Regions from separate parts of the Nocardia sp. NPDC102475 genome, predicted to be linked through region 1. Evidence: riboswitches for the same ligand, from Rfam matches in the RefSeq annotation. Region 1 holds a riboswitch; the other holds the start of a gene.
The links. Region 1 has a riboswitch for thiamine pyrophosphate ahead of thiC (phosphomethylpyrimidine synthase ThiC). Riboswitches for the same ligand answer to the same signal wherever they lie in the genome.
Positions count from the first base shown of each region.

Region 2: linked by a shared signal. The riboswitch ahead of ACZ60G_RS10330 (purine-cytosine permease family protein) and the one ahead of thiC (phosphomethylpyrimidine synthase ThiC) in region 1 are both predicted to bind thiamine pyrophosphate.

Region 1 is NZ_JBVJLS010000030.1:6,836-14,690, reverse strand. It holds gene fahA (fumarylacetoacetase) at 1-1,042, shown strand, start outside; gene ACZ60G_RS37320 (TetR/AcrR family transcriptional regulator) at 1,046-1,732, opposite strand; gene ACZ60G_RS37315 (lipase family protein) at 1,829-3,214, shown strand; gene thiC (phosphomethylpyrimidine synthase ThiC) at 3,330-4,955, opposite strand; TPP riboswitch at 4,947-5,072, opposite strand; gene ACZ60G_RS37305 (hypothetical protein) at 5,181-5,375, shown strand; gene ACZ60G_RS37300 (VOC family protein) at 5,368-5,850, opposite strand; gene ACZ60G_RS37295 (VOC family protein) at 5,918-6,325, opposite strand; gene ACZ60G_RS37290 (MarR family winged helix-turn-helix transcriptional regulator) at 6,384-6,845, shown strand; gene ACZ60G_RS37285 (MDR family MFS transporter) at 6,873-7,855, opposite strand, start outside.
Region 2 is NZ_JBVJLS010000004.1:450,747-458,601, reverse strand. It holds gene ACZ60G_RS10370 (fructosamine kinase family protein) at 1-545, opposite strand, end outside; gene ACZ60G_RS10365 (helix-turn-helix domain-containing protein) at 545-1,330, opposite strand; gene ACZ60G_RS10360 (pyridoxamine 5'-phosphate oxidase family protein) at 1,388-1,918, opposite strand; gene ACZ60G_RS10355 (DJ-1/PfpI/YhbO family deglycase/protease) at 1,958-2,554, opposite strand; gene ACZ60G_RS10350 (glutamate--cysteine ligase 2) at 2,667-3,770, shown strand; gene ACZ60G_RS10345 (DUF4383 domain-containing protein) at 3,764-4,228, opposite strand; gene ACZ60G_RS10340 (DUF72 domain-containing protein) at 4,303-5,088, shown strand; gene ACZ60G_RS10335 (hypothetical protein) at 5,063-5,344, opposite strand; TPP riboswitch at 5,528-5,644, shown strand; gene ACZ60G_RS10330 (purine-cytosine permease family protein) at 5,639-7,009, shown strand; gene ACZ60G_RS10325 (alpha/beta fold hydrolase) at 7,414-7,855, shown strand, end outside.

The DNA.
Region 1 (7,855 bases):
GGCACTGGAGGATCCGGTATTTGCCGAGCCGAGTCTCAATGCCTTCATGGCGGCGGGGCCACGTCGGTGGCGCGAGGCGCGCGAGCGGATCCACGAGCTGATCGCTCACGAAATCCCTGGGGAAGCAGTACATCTACTGCACGATGTGCGTACCAAGCTGCCAGTAGAGATCGGTGACTATGTCGATTTCTACGCCAGCATCGACCACGCGACGAACCTCGGCAGGCTGTTTCGCCCCGATGCCGAACCGCTGCTGCCCAATTGGCGGCATCTGCCGGTCGGATATCACGGCCGCGCGGGCACCGTCGTAGTCTCGGGGACCGAGGTCGTGCGGCCGCACGGCCAACTCCGAACCACCTCCGGCACACCGAATTTCGGACCGTCGCAACGTCTCGATATAGAAGCCGAGCTCGGATTCGTGGTCGGCGTCGGATCCGAACTAGGCACACCGATCGATATCGACCAGTTCGCCGAGCACGTCTTCGGCGTCGCGCTGGTGAACGATTGGTCCGCGCGCGATATCCAGGCCTGGGAGTATCAGCCGCTCGGACCGTTCCTCGGCAAGTCCTTCGCGACCTCGTTCTCGGCGTGGATAACGCCGCTGGCCGCCTTGGAAAGCGCCCGCATTCGACTACCGAAGCAAGAACCCGAACCACTGCCCTATCTGCGGGGCAGCGAGCGGTGGGGCCTCGATATCGACCTGGCCGTGCACTGGAACGGCCAAACCGTCTCGCATCCACCGTATTCCCGGATGTACTGGTCACCCGCGCAGATGCTGGCGCATCTCACCGCGAACGGTGCCGCCACGCGCACCGGCGACCTCTACGCGTCCGGCACCATCTCCGGACCGGAGCCGGACGAGCGTGGTTCGTTCATCGAATTGTCCTGGGGCGGAGCCGAACCCGTCACGGTGAACGGACTGCACCGGACCTTCCTGGAGGACGGCGACGAGGTAGTCATCACGGCATCGGCCCCGGGTGCGAATGCGCGGCGCATCGGCCTCGGCGAGGTCCGCGGGCGCATCTGGCATGCGCGCGAATGAGGTTCAACGCGCGGCAGTTCGAACACCCGCATCGACGACGGCGATGAACCGCTGCAGATCCTCGATCAGCGTATCGACCATATCGGGCGCGCCACCGTCGTCATGATGGTGCAGCCAGTCCGCGACGAGTTCGAACATGCCGCCAATGGTCGCCAGCGCCAAGGCGATTCGCCTGCGCTGCTCCTCCGGATCCGATGCCGCCGCACCCGACCACTGCTGATCGAGAAAGGCCGCCGACCAGCGCCGATTACTGCGCCGCTGCTTCTCCACCGCAGGTGAGATGCCGCCCGCCTCGCCGAATGTCACCTTGGCCAGCCGCGGATCATCGGCAATGGCATGCACGAAGGCCGCGACAATGGCCTGCGCGCGCTCCGGCCATGGCAGTTCGGCGGAGGCGGTGGCCGCCTCGATGGCTCGCTGCTGAATCTGCTCGGTGATGTGGGTGAGCAGCGCGACGTAGCACGCTTCCTTGCTGTCGAAATGATCGTAGAAACCCTTGGTCCCGACGAACGCGCGCTGACAGATCTGTTCGATCGACGTACCCGAAAAGCTTTGCTCGGCAAATAGTTCGGTGGCCGCGTCGAGCAATTGGCTGCGCCGTTGCGCGCTGCGCTGCTCGGCATCGAGACCACGGATGCGGCGCCGCGCCGGAGTCGGATCGGGCCGCGCGGCGGATTTGCTGCGGGTCATACCTCGACCATAGCCGGGGCAGTTTCAGAAAGCGTTCTTGTTGGTAACAGGAAGTCGTGTTGTAATCACTGTCACGTCGATGAGGAAGGGGCAGACGTGGTAGTGATCAATGGAGATCCGACCCACATGCGCGGATTGCGCGCGGCAGCCGCGCTGGTATCAATAGCGATGGCATTGCTGGTCGGGGGTGTCACGACCACGCCCGCCACCGCTGTGCCTGTGCCGCAACAGGATTCGTTCTATCAACCGCCGGATGGCTTCGAGGCGCAGGAAGTCGGCACGATTCTGCGCTCGCGCGAGGTGCAGCTGGCGGTGCTGACCGTACTGCCGCTGAGCGTGCGCTCATGGCAGCTGCTCTACCGCAGCACCGATCTGTTCGGACAGCCGACGGCCGCCGTCAGCACCGTGATCCTGCCCACGGGCGCGGATCCGAACCGGTCGCGTCCGCTGGTCTCGCTGCAGTTCTACTACGACAGCGCCAGCATCGCCTGCGCACCGTCGTTCGTACTGCAGCAGGGCGCCGGGCTGCCGGGCGTCGAAGGCATCCACTCACAGAGCGAGCTGATCGCGATCGCCGCGCTGATCAGCCAGGGCTGGGCCATTTCGGTGCCGGACTACGAGGGCCTCAACGGACATCTCGCGGTGGCCGAGGAGCCGGGATACATGACCCTCGACGGCATTCGGGCCGCGGAGCGATTCGAACCGCTCGGCCTCGACGGCGCGAATACCCCGGTGGCGCTGTGGGGTTATTCCGGCGGCGGCATGGGCAGCGGCTGGGCCGCAGAGATGCAACCCAGCTATGCACCGGAGCTGAACGTGAAAGGGGCCGCGCTCGGTGCGCCGGTCTCGGATGTCGAATCTCTGCTGCACGTCAACGGATCCATGTTCTCCAGCCTCATCGGCATCGGCGTCTCCTCGCTCTACAACGCCTACCCCAAGTTTCGCGAGGTGACCGATCAGTACCTGACGCCCGAGGGCAAGGCGCTGATGAACCGGACCAACTCGCAGTGCCTGCCACGCAACGCACTGACCCAGATGTTCACCGATTACCAACGGATTCTGACGATTCCGATCGCGCAGTACCTCGCGCTACCGGAAATCCGCGAGATCTTCGACGCGACCGTCCTGGGCAAACACACCCCGACCGCGCCGCTGTTCATCTATCAGGGTGTCCTGGACGAGGCCGTGCCGATCTGGACCACCGATCGCCTGAACCAGCAGTGGTGCGCGGACGGTGCGTCGATCGTCTACAAACGCGACCACCTCAGCGAACACCTGAGCCTTCCGTCGCTCGGCATGGCCGACACCTTCAACTGGCTGAAGTCCCGCCTGGCTCCCGACGCACCGGATCAGGTCGGCTGTCGCACTGAGAACGTGGTTTCCATGCTCGCCGACTTCAATGCATTGCTCACCCAGATCGAGATCAATCTGAACGCCACCTTCGGCGCCCTCGGTTTCCCGATCGGCCCACGGGAACGCTGATCACGCAACTCCCTCGGCATCGATTTGTGCGAATCCACTCCTGAGCGGCGGATTCTTCGTGTACCTTCCAGGTAGAAGCCCCGGACCACTCGTTGGTCCGGGGCTATCGCCATTTTTACGACACGACCGGCAAATACACCTGTGCGCCGTGGTCGGCGAATTCGGCGGACTTCTCCGCCATCCCGGCTTCGATCGCCTCGGTATCCGAAAGCCCCTGGCGCGCGGCATATTCACGCACGTCGGCGGAGATACGCATGGAGCAGAACTTCGGTCCGCACATGGAGCAGAAGTGAGCGGTCTTGGCGGGTTCGGCGGGGAGGGTTTCGTCGTGGTACTCCCGGGCGGTATCCGGATCGAGGGAGAGGGCGAACTGGTCGCGCCAGCGGAATTCGAACCGTGCCTTGGACAGCTCGTTATCCCGGTCCTGGGCGTGCGGATGGCCTTTGGCGAGGTCAGCGGCGTGCGCGGCGATCTTGTAGGTGATCACGCCGACCTTGACGTCGTCGCGGTTGGGCAGGCCGAGGTGCTCCTTGGGAGTGACATAGCAGAGCATCGCGGTGCCCGCCTGGGCGATGATGGCCGCGCCGATGGCCGAGGTGATGTGGTCGTAGGCGGGTGCGATATCGGTGGCGAGCGGGCCGAGGGTGTAGAACGGCGCCTCCTCGCACAGTTCCTCCTCCAGCCGCACGTTCTCCACGATCTTGTGCATCGGCACGTGACCCGGACCCTCGATCATGACCTGCACGCCATGCGATTTCGCGATCTTGGTCAGCTCACCGAGGGTGCGCAGCTCGGCGAACTGGGCCTCGTCATTGGCATCGGCGATGGAGCCGGGACGCAGGCCGTCACCGAGGGAGAAGGTCACGTCGTAGCGCGCCAGGATCTCGCAGAGTTCGGCGAAGTTGGTGTACAGGAACGACTCCTGATGATGCGCCAGACACCATGCGGCCATGATGGATCCGCCGCGCGAGACGATGCCGGTGACCCGCTTGGCGGTCAGCGGCACATAGCGCAGCAGCACACCGGCGTGCACGGTCATATAGTCGACGCCCTGCTCGCACTGCTCGATCACGGTGTCGCGGTAGATCTCCCAGGTGAGCGCGGTGGGATCGCCGTTCACCTTCTCCAGCGCCTGATAGATCGGCACGGTGCCGACCGGGACGGGCGAGTTGCGCAGGATCCATTCGCGCGTCTCGTGAATGTTCTTGCCGGTGGACAGATCCATGATGGTGTCCGCGCCCCAGCGGGTGGCCCACACCATCTTCTCCACCTCCTCCGCGATCGAGGAGGACACGGCCGAATTGCCGATATTGGCATTGATCTTCACCAGGAACTTCTTGCCGATGATGGTCGGCTCCAGCTCCGGATGCTTGTGATTGGCCGGGATGACCGCGCGACCGGCGGCGACCTCGTCGCGCACCAGCTCCGGCGTGACGCCCTCGCGCGCGGCGATGAAGCGCATCTCGGGGGTGATGATGCCCTGCCGCGCCCAGGCCAGCTGGGTCGGCGGACCGTCGACTCCGGGCTTGGTCCAGCTGTCGCGCAGCTTCGGTAGCCCGGCCTCCAGATCGATGGACGCCGTGTCATCGGTGTACGGGCCCGAGGTGTCGTAGACGTCGAAGTGCTCGCCATTGGTCAGATTGATCCGGCGCACCGGAATGCGCAGGTCATCGACCTGTTGGTAGTGCTTGACGCTGCCTTCGATCGGACCGGTGGTCACGGAATCTACAGGTGTGCCCATGAATATCCTCCCTACGCCGGCATTACCCGGTCAGGTTCATACGGTCGACGGCCCTGAACGCCCGAATGGGCTAGCCGTCCTCTCAGCCCGCTGGTGCGAGCCCCCGTTGGTGTGTGAAATTTTCCCGCCCGACGATACCTTTCCACGTCCGCGCCCCGCCGGGCGATCGGAGGAACATACAGCGAAGCGCCCGAGGCCCGACCGGGCGCCGGTACATTCCTCAGGGTGAAATTCATCCTGGAGGTAGATCTGGATGCCCTGCCCGACGGCGTGGCCGCGCCGGCCGATCTCGCCGATGAGCTCGGCCGGATCCTGCGCTATTGGGGAGGCAATATGAAGCACTACCAGATCACCGAGGGTGACAGCTCAGCGATCTACAACTCCGGATACCGCGAGGTCGGCTCCTGGCAGATCAGCTGATCTTGCCCTCGTAGGCGTCCCGCATGCCTTGCAGGTCGATCTTCTGCATACCGAGCATCGCCTGCATGGCGCGGTTCGCGGCCGCGCGGTCGGTACTCGTCAACAGGGTGTCGGCTTCGACGGGCCAGATCTGCCAGGGAATACCGTATTTATCGTTGAGCCAACCACATTCGATCGGCTGGCCGCCGTCGGCGAGCAGTGTCGTCCAGAGCCGGTCGACCTCGTCCTGGCTGTCGCAATTCACCAGCAGCGACATGGCGTGGGTGTAGTGGTAATCGCCGCCGCCGTTGATGGCGGTGAACTTCTGTCCGTTGAGTTCGAAATCGACGAGCATCGTCAGCCCGGCTTCGCGCGGACCCACCTCGGAGTAGGGCACGACATTGGTGATCTTCGAATCCTCGAACAGCGAACAGTAGAACTCGGCGGCCTCCTCGGCCTGGGTGTCGTACCAGAGGTTCGTGACGATTTTCTGCATGGCGGTCCTCCCGATCGGTGTGCCTGTATTAGTGCCGACGGTGCTGGCGGACGGAATTCATCGCCCGTCAGTAGGACTGGAGCTCGATCAGGGTACCCGCTGGGTCGCGCAGGTGTGCTGTGCGCAGGTTCGGGCCCCAGTTCGGGCGATCGTTCGCGGCGGCGGCCAGGGTCGCACCATTGCGCAGGCACAGGTCGAGGCCCGCGTCGACGTCGGGCACTCGGCAGACGAACATCACGGCATCCTGCGCGGGCGCGGCGGTGACGGGCAGATCGGTGGTGCCGACGACTTCGGACATCGCGCCGCGATCGAAGAGCACGAGTACCGCTTGGTCGTCGACATCCCAGTTCGCATAGGGGCCCGCCGCGGTGCCTTTGATCAGCTTCGCGCCGATGAGCTCCGGGAGGACGGCGTTGTAGAAGTCGAAGCATTCGGCGAAACGGGTGACGAGCAGTCTCGAGTACAGGGCGTCCATGCTGTCTCCTTATTAGTAGGTGCGAACCTATCGTAGGTCGCACCCTATAATTTGTCGCATGGACTCCGCGCGTGCACTTCCGCCGAGCCTGCTCGGCCTCGAGACCTACCTGCTGTCGCGGGTGGGCAAGGTCGCGCGGGGACGATTCGCCGATCGGCTTGCGGCGCGCGGGCTTCGGCTGTGGCATATGGCGGTGCTTGCCGCACTCGCCGATTTCGGGCCGCATGCGCAGCGCGATCTGGGCATGCGGCTCGATATCCATCCGAGCGATGTGGCGAAGATCGTCGACGAATTGGCGAGTGCCGGTCAGGTCGAACGCACTCGCGATCCCGCCGATCGTCGTCGAATATCGGTGCGGATCACCAGGACCGGCCGGGCCTTGTTGCGGGACCTCGAGAAGGAGGCTCGGCAGGTGCGTGACGAGATCCTCGCCCCACTCGGCCGAGAAGAGCGAATTGTGCTGTCGGACATGCTGCTCAGGTTGTTCGAGCACACGCACTCGATCTCCGGCGCGGACTGACCCCTCGTCGGCCCGCGCCGGAGATCGTCAGTCCGACTCGGGAGCCTTGCCGCGCAACGGAACTTCTTCGACAAACCAGGCGATCAGGAAGCCGAGTGCGCAGATCGCGGCGGCGGCCAGAAAGACGTGTCCGGTGCCGGTGGCGAAGGCCGCGAGGTAGCCGTGTCCCTCGGTGGGTACATGGCCCTGTAGCGACCTGGTGAACAGGGATCCGAAGGCGGCGACGCCGATTGATCCGCCCAGGGTGCGGAACAGCGTGACCGCACCGGATGCCGCGCCGATATTCGCCATTTCGACACTGTTCTGTGCGACGGCGGTGGAAAGCTGCATGGAGAAGCCGAGTCCGGTGCCCATCAGCGCCATGGCGAAACCCGTTGTCAGACGATCTGTTTCGGCGTCGAGGGTGGACAGCAGTACTGCGCCCGCGGTGAGGAACAGCCCGCCAAGGATGAAGAAGATCTTGTACTTGCCGGTCGCGGTCATCCGCTTCCCGACGATCTGGGAGACCACCAGCAGCGGCAACATCATCGGCAGCAGGAGCAGTCCGGAGTTCGCGGCCGAGGCCCCCTGCACCGTCTGTTGGAACAGCGGCAGATACAGCACCGATCCGAACATGATCACGCCGCCGACCAGAGCGGTCAGTGCGGCCAGGGTGAGATTACGGGTGCGGAAGATCCCCAGCGGGATAACCGGGTCGACGGCCCGGCGTTCGATCACCAGGAAGGCGGCCAACGCGACCAACGCGAGTACCGCCAGCGCGATGATCTGCGCCGAGAGCCACGCGTAGTCGACACCGCCCCAGGTCGCGATCAGCACCAGGGCGGCGATCGCGATCGTCAGCGCGAGAACGCCCGCGTAGTCGATGGTCACCTTCCTGCGCGCGACGGGCAGGTCGAGCCGCCACCACGACCAGGTGAAGGCCAGCAGCCCGAGCGGAATATTGATGTAGAAGGCCCAGCGCCAGTCGAGTCCGTCGGTGATCACACCGCCGAGCAGCGGTCCGCCGATGG
Region 2 (7,855 bases), on a different contig from region 1:
ATGTTCTCGATCACGCGTTCCAGCAAGCGAATTCCGTCGCGACCGAGAACGGGGGCTGCACGCGGTAGGTAGGGCGCGAGGCGATAGTCGGCGTACCAGCGCGCCCATGAACCGTCGAGCCGGGTGTTGTCCAGCGGCAGATCGGCGATCCAACCCGACCACGGCGCACCGAAGGATCCCGGCGAATCCGCGTGCAGCGCAGCAAGTTCGCGCCCGAAACGCTCTGCTGTCGATGCGGTCGGCGCAGCCGCCGAAACCCAGGGCAGCACCAGCATCCCGTCATCGACGGCCAGCACCTCGGGCACCAACTCCGGCACCCCCGCGGCGAGCCATCGCAGCCCCGCCGCCTCGGCCGCGAATACCGACGCCTGGTCGTGCGCGGCCTTTACGAAGACCTCGCGACCGTCGCCGAGTACTGCCCGATGCAACGTCCACGAATGCTGTGATCCCAGATCGGTGATCGATTCCACCGTCACGCCGACCAGTGCCGCGAGCTTCGCCGCGTCCGTCACCTCGGTCCCCTGCCCACGCTCACGGCCCCTCATCACGATGCAGCGTTGAGGCGCTTCTTCGTCTCGTCATCGGCCGGGAAGAACGATTCGATGGCGAGTTCGGCGACGGTCACGTTCATCGGCGTACCGAAGACGGTGGTGACGCTGATGAAGGACAGCTCGTGGTCTTCGTGGCGCAGGCGGAGCGGTACCACGGCCTGGTCCGGTTCGGGGAGGGTGAGATCGACTGTGCCGCCGGGATATTCGCACAGTTCATCGCGGAGCTCGATCAGTTCGGGCGAACCGGTGACTTCGATCTGGCGCGACAGGCGTTCGAAAATATGGCCGCGCCATTCGGCCAGATTGACGATGCGGCTCGCCATACCGTCGGGGTGCAGGCTCAGGCGCAGGGCATTGACCGGTGCGGTGAGCAGTTTCGGGTCGATGCCCGTCAACAGCAGTGCCACACCGGAATTGGCGTCGATCATATTCCAGCTCTGGTCGATGGCCAGCGCGGGATAGGGGTCGTGGCCCACGAGGATTTGGCGCATCGCACCGCGCACCGCATCCATCGCCGGTGTATCGAGGGATGGTTCGGCGTAGGCGGGTGCGAATCCGGCCGCGAGGAGCAGCCGATTGCGTTCCCGCAACGGAATCTCCAACTGCTCGCACAGGTGCACGAGCATGGTGCGGCTCGGATTCGCGCGACCCGTTTCGATGAAGCTCAGATGCCGCGCGGAGGTTTCGGCGCGACCGGCCAATTCCAGCTGGCTGAGCCTGCGCTCGAGCCGCCAATGGCGCAACAGGTCACCGGCTGTCTGCGTACTCACCCTGCCGATCCTACGAAGCCCGCAGCCCCGACACGATTACCTCACGGGTAATGGACGTGCGGCGACTCAGAACCGCCAGCGGGTCGCGCCGCCGGGTTCCACGGTGGACAGCGCCGTGGCGGTGAGCGCGGTCAGGCGGTACACGTGCCAAGGCGGCGGGCCCGCGGAGGGGGCGCTGTATTCAGCGGTGAGCGCCTCGCCGGTGTCGTCGACGCGACAGGGCCAGCCGCCGTCGGCCCAGCGCCGGGCGATATCGGCGACGGCGGCGGGATCGGCGATCCTGGTCGCGGTACCGTCCACGACCAGATCGAATTCGTGGGTGGCCACGCTCATCGAGCAGCGCGGATCGCGAGCCAGGTTGCGGCCCTTGCGGCTTCGGGCGCCGGTGGTGAACCAGAAGGCGCCGTCCACCCAGAGCGCGCCGAGGGCGGTGACGTGCGGGCTGCCGTCGGGATTGATCGTGGTCAGCCAGCAGGTGTGCCGATCAGGGCCGCCGGCGCCGGGGGCTTGTTCGAGGCTCGCGTCGAGTCGTTCGCGAATGCTGTCCCAATCGATCGGCGGCAGCTCGTAGCGGTCGGCGAGGTTGATTGTGTCCATATCAGTCAGGACGATCCGTGTCCGGAAAACTCACCGGTGTCAGAAGATTTCATCGCCGACGAAGGCCTGGGCCGACTGGGCCGCGGTGAGCTCGGCGCCGATCGCCTCGGTGAATTCGGTGAGGTCGCCGGGACTGCGGGAGGTGATCAGCGGCCAGCCGTTCTCGTCCGAACGCACCACCGGCCGATCGATCCAGCGCCCTTCGGCATTGACGACATCGGTACGCAGCGAGTGGTAGGACGTCAGGGTCTTGCCCGCGACGACGTCGGCCTCCACGAGCAGCCATGGGCCGTGGCAGATCGCCGCGACGGGCTTGCCTGCCCGCACGAACTGTTGTGCCACTTCCACGGCGCGATCGCAGACACGCAATTTGTCCACGTTCACAGTTCCGCCCGGCACGACGAGCAGGTCGAAATCGTCGACCTCGAGATCGTTGAGCGCCGCATTCGGCTGCACGACCTCGTCCTTGTCGACATCGTGTCGAAAAGTCTGGACCTCGCCGCGTTCGGGGGTCGCGTGCACGGCGACGGCGCCGTGTCCGCGCAACCAGTCCAGCGGCATCAGCAGCTCGTCGTGTTCGACGCCGGTATTCGCGGTGATGACCAATGCGCGCACACCGCGCAATTCCTCGGACATACCGGACCCCTTTCTCGCCGATCCTTCACTACGGTCGGCCTACCCCGGCGGGGGGCACTCAAACGATTCCGGCACCCGTCCGGATCAGCGATTTGCGCAGTAAACTCCAGTAATGGCCGCGGCCCTGCCCACTGTCGGCGTCGAAGAGGAATTCCTCCTGGCGGATCCGATCACGGGTGCGCCGAGTCCGCGGAATGTCGAAGTCGCGTCGGCAGCCGCCGACGTCGGCATCGATCTGCAGTTGGAGTTGACGCGCTGTCAGGTCGAGATCAATACCGGGGTGCACACCCGGACCTCCGAAATACTCGATGACCTGCGCCGACTGCGCCGCAGCGTGGCGAGTTGCGCGGAGAAGAACGGTGCCAGGCTGCTCGCGGTGGCGGTGCCGCCCACCGTGCCGGATGCGTATCCGGTCACCGATACCCCACGCTATCGACTCATCGAACACCACTTCGGGTTGCTCGCCCATGAGCAGGGTTTGTGCGGCTGTCATGTCCATGTCGGGGTGCCATCACGTGATATCGCGGTGCGGGTCGGGAATTATTTGCGGCCCTGGTTACCGGTGTTGTTGTCGTTGACGGCCAATTCCGCGGTCTACCGCGCCACCGATACCGGATACGCCAGCTGGCGCAGCATTATGTGGCGGCGGTGGCCGAGTGCCGGTCCCCCACCGTTCTTCGCTTCGATCGCGGATTACGACGATATGGTGCAGATGATGTTCGCCAGCGGCAGCATTCTCGATACGGCGATGGTGTACTGGGATGTGCGGCCCTCGGTCTCGTACCCGACCGTCGAGGTGCGCGTCAGTGATGTACCGGCGACGGTGGAGGAAACGGCGTTGTTGGCCACGCTGATTCGCGCCGCGGTCGTGATGGCACAGACAGCGATACACGATGGGCAGCCACCGCCACCGGTGCCCGCGGAGGTTTTGCGAGCCGCGTATTGGAAGGCTGCCCGATCCGGCTTGGACGGAGACGGGCTCGACACGATCAGCGGCCGCGCCCTCCCGGCCCACACCCTGCTGGCCGGGCTCGTGGACTATCTCACCCCCGCGCTCGAGCAGTCGGGTGACCAGCAGTTCGTCGCCGATGCCGTCAAAGCAGTTCTTGCGCGTGGGAACGGCGCGCGGCGACAACGCACCGCTATGCGCGCGCACGACGATGTCAGCGACGTCATCGATGTGGTCGCCGCCGCCACCCTCGAAGGGTGCTACTGAGACAGGCCGAATACCGGACGCAGGCCGCCGTCCCGGACGACCTGTACGGCGACGATCGCCAGCAGCGTCGCACCGGTCACCATGTGCTCGATCGCGTCGGTGATATGGCTAGGAAAGCTGAAGATCAGCACGTGGTGCGAGAACAGCGCCCACACCCCGACCGCGAATCCCCCGCCCACTCCGGCGAGCACGCAGTACCAGGCCGACCACGACTTGCGGGTCGCGACGATCAGTGCGGGGCCGAACAGCAGGAGCCCGGCTACCGCGTGCCAGCCGTTGTAGTCCATGCCGAGTACCGGTGTCGCGGGTGCGTGTTCGCCGAGTTCGAAACTGGGCTCAGCGATCCACCCCGCGATCGCCCACACGATATGGACCGCACCGATCACGAAGACGGCCCACTGCAGAAAGCTCCATCGCGTCCGGTTGATTCGCTGTTCGACCACCGATTGTTCGCTCATTGCGCCCTCCCTGACCGTATCTACTACACAGCGTAGTTGAGATGGGGGTCATCGGAAAGTGCTTCGATGGAGGTATGCCCCTACTCGTCGGCACATCGGGTTGGCAGTACCGGGACTGGCGTGACGTGCTGTATCCGGCGAACGTGCCGCAGCGTGCGTGGCTCGAAACCTACGCCGCGGGCTTCGCGACGGTCGAGAGCAACAATGCCTTCTATCGACTGCCCAGCCGCGAGACCTTCGCGGCATGGCGGGACCGGACACCGCCGGACTTCTGTTTCGCGGTCAAGGCAAGCCGCTTCCTCACCCACATCAAGCGGCTGCGCGAGCCCGAGGAGCCGGTCGGACGCTTGATGGAGCACGCCCGCGCACTGGGCGACAAGCTGGGACCGGTGCTGTTGCAACTTCCGCCGACGCTGCGGGTCGACCCGGCACTGCTCGACGCCTGCCTACGCTGTTTCCCGCCCGACGTCCGGATCGCGGTCGAACCCAGGCACGAGTCCTGGTGGATTCCCGAAGTTCGTGCCGTGCTGACGGAATGCGGCGCGGCGCTGTGCTGGGCCGACGTCCAGTCCCGTCCCGTCGCGCCGCTGTGGCGCACGACGGACTGGGGTTATCTGCGACTGCATTCCGGACGTGCGGCACCCGCACCGCGTTACGGACGCACGGCGCTCACCAGTTGGGCGCGACGGCTGGCCGACACGTGGTCGGATCGCGAGCAGGTGTACGTCTACTTCAACAATGATCCCGGCGGTGCGGCGGTTCGCGATGCGGTCGTCTTCGCGCGCGCCGCCGCCACGGCCGGAGCCACCGTCAGTCGAACACCCGCAACGGATTTCAGCTCCCCACGACAGCATTCATGATGGTGCCCGCACTGGTTGCGATGACACCGCCGACCATCGCGCCGGCGAGCATCTTCGGGGATTCCAGGGTGCCGCCGCTCCACTTCTCCCAGGCGAACCGGCCGCCCGCGTAGGTGATGCCGGAGACACCCGACAGCAGAACAAACCAGGTCAGGTAGCGGACCATCTGCAGGATCTTCTCCGAATTGGGCGGGGCCTCGGGCGTCGGATTCCCGAGTTGAGCAAGGACGGTCTCGTGCAAGGCGATCAGCATCATGGGCGCGTACTCATTCCAGGTAGAGGCGGACGATGAGCGGCAGATAACCGAGCGATAACCACATCGATACCCGGACAGTATGGGCGGTGACTGCGATTTTCGGGCCGTCTCCGTAGAACCTGTCTGGAATGTCCGAAGGCAAGGCCCGGCGCGCCGATGCACAGGTGTAGCATTTCGCCCGAACAACCCCAGCGCGGGAGCTCGGGCACGGCCGGGCTGAGAGGGCGGACCCCACGTTTCGCCGACCGCATGAACCTGTCCGGGTAATGCCGGCGTAGGGAGAGCGGTACCGGGATGTCTGCATCCACCCTTGATCGATCCGAGCGGCGCGAAGCACCGTTGACCCTGGACCAGCCTGCGCCGAAGGTCCTTTCGTTCTGGGACCAGAGCGCGTTCTGGGCGAACCTCGGGGTCAGCCTGTTCGCATTCTCCGGCGCGTACACGGTGCTCGCGCCGAATTCCGATGGCGGCGCACAGATCTCCATCGCTGCGGGCATTCTCGCGATGATCATCGGCACGGTGGTCGGCGGGCTCATGCTCGGCCTGGCCGCGGTGCCCGGAGCCAAGACCGGTAAGCCCGCGATGATGTTGCTGCGCGGACTGTTCGGCGCGAAGCTCAGCTACCTGCCGACGCTGCTCAATATCGCCCAGCTGATCGGTTGGGGCACCTTCGAATTGATCGTCATCGGCGATGCGGCCGAAGAGTTGTTCGACGGTGGGCCGCACTGGGTTTACGTGGTCGCCGCGGGTGTGCTGACAACGGTGCTGACGATCTGGCCGCTGGGTTCGGTGCGGATGCTGCGGCGGTTCGTGACCGTCGGCGTGGTGATCGCGTTGGTCTGGTTCTACATCCAGTTCGTCCGCGCGGGTCTGCCGGATCTCACCACCAACCCGGGCCCCGAGGGCGGCGGACCGTTCGGCGTGGATTGGAATCTGTTCTGGGTCGCCACCGATGCGGCGCTCGCGGTTTCGATCTCGTGGGTGCCGGTGGCGGCCGACTACACCCGGCACTCCCGCAGCACCGGCGCGGCATTCGGCGCGGCCAGTGGCGCGTATGCGATCACCCAGATCATCGCGTATGTGCTCGGACTGTTCGCGCTGGCGCTCGCATCCGGCGACGGCGGGGTGTACTCGCCGTTCCTGACGGTCACCCTCGGAGCGGTGTTCTTCTTCATCTTCGTATTCCGTGAGGTCGACCAGTCCTTCGCGAATGTGTACTCCACGGCCGTCTCGATCCAGAATCTCGCCCCGCGGGTCGACCGCCGGGTGCTCTCGATCGGCCTCGGCGTGCTGATCACGCTGCTCGCGCTGCGGCTGAACATGGCGAACTACTTCGGCTTCCTGGGCCTGATCGGGTCGGTCTTCGTGCCGCTGCTGGGCGTGCTCGTCGCGGACTTCTTCCTGCGCGCGCGCGACCAGTGGGACACCTCGGCGAACGCACCGTCACGGTGGGGCATGGTTTTCGCTTGGCTGGTGGGGCTTTCGGTCTACCAGCTGATCAACCCGGGCGAGGCCGGAGTGTGGACCGACTTCTGGGTCGACGTGCAGGAGAAGCTGCACTTCACCAAGCAGGCGTGGATGAGCGCGTCACTGCTGTCGTTCCTGGCCGCCGTGGTAGTCGCGTGGGGTGTGGGGCGGATTTCGTTGCCGCGCAAGTCAGGTTAGACCTCGGACCAACGCGGCGAGGGCCGCCGGTCGCCAACTCGCACCCTCCCGAGTCGACGGACCGGCCGACGGCCGCGGCGCATTCACGCCGAACTCAGGACAGCGGCGCTGTCAAATATTCAGTTGAGCACCCCGCATAAGCCATGAGCCTCCGACAGGTACTCACTGGATGTGCGAGGACTTCACTGGAGTGCATGACGTGATCTACCGACTCCCGAGAACCGACTGATTCGTGCAGCGCATGGACGGAGTCGGTAGATGTTTCGCGAGCACTTTGCCGAGACAGGTGGCGGCACTTCCGGTCTCGGATGACGGTGGTTGCGGAGATTGCGATCCCTTTGTGGCGCAAAACTTTCTGATCGCGCAATCTTGCGGGACACGCAAGTTTGCGTATCGTGAAGGGCGTGGCATTCGTACTCGGGTTGCGGGAACGCAAGAAGCTCGCGACTCGGGAGGCGCTCGGATTCGCGGCGCTGCGGCTGGCGGTCGAGCATGGGCTCGACGCAGTGCTGGTCGAGGACATCGCTGCGGCGGCAGGTGTTTCGCCACGTACGTTCAACAACTACTTCGCCAGTAAGTACGAGGCCGTTTGCTCGGTCGCGGTCGACCGGGCGCGGCGGATCGCGGACCGACTGCACGATCGTCCGGCGGCCGAAGCGCTGTGGCCCGCGGTAATCCACGCGGTACTCGCCGAGTTCCGCGATGACGAACTGCCCGATCCGGCATGGACGCGCGGCGTCCGGCTGATCACCACCGAACCCGCGCTGCAGGGTGAATATCTCAAGGCGCAGGCCGTCATCCAGGAGGCCATCGCGACGGCCATCGCCGCACGCACCGGCCGCGACC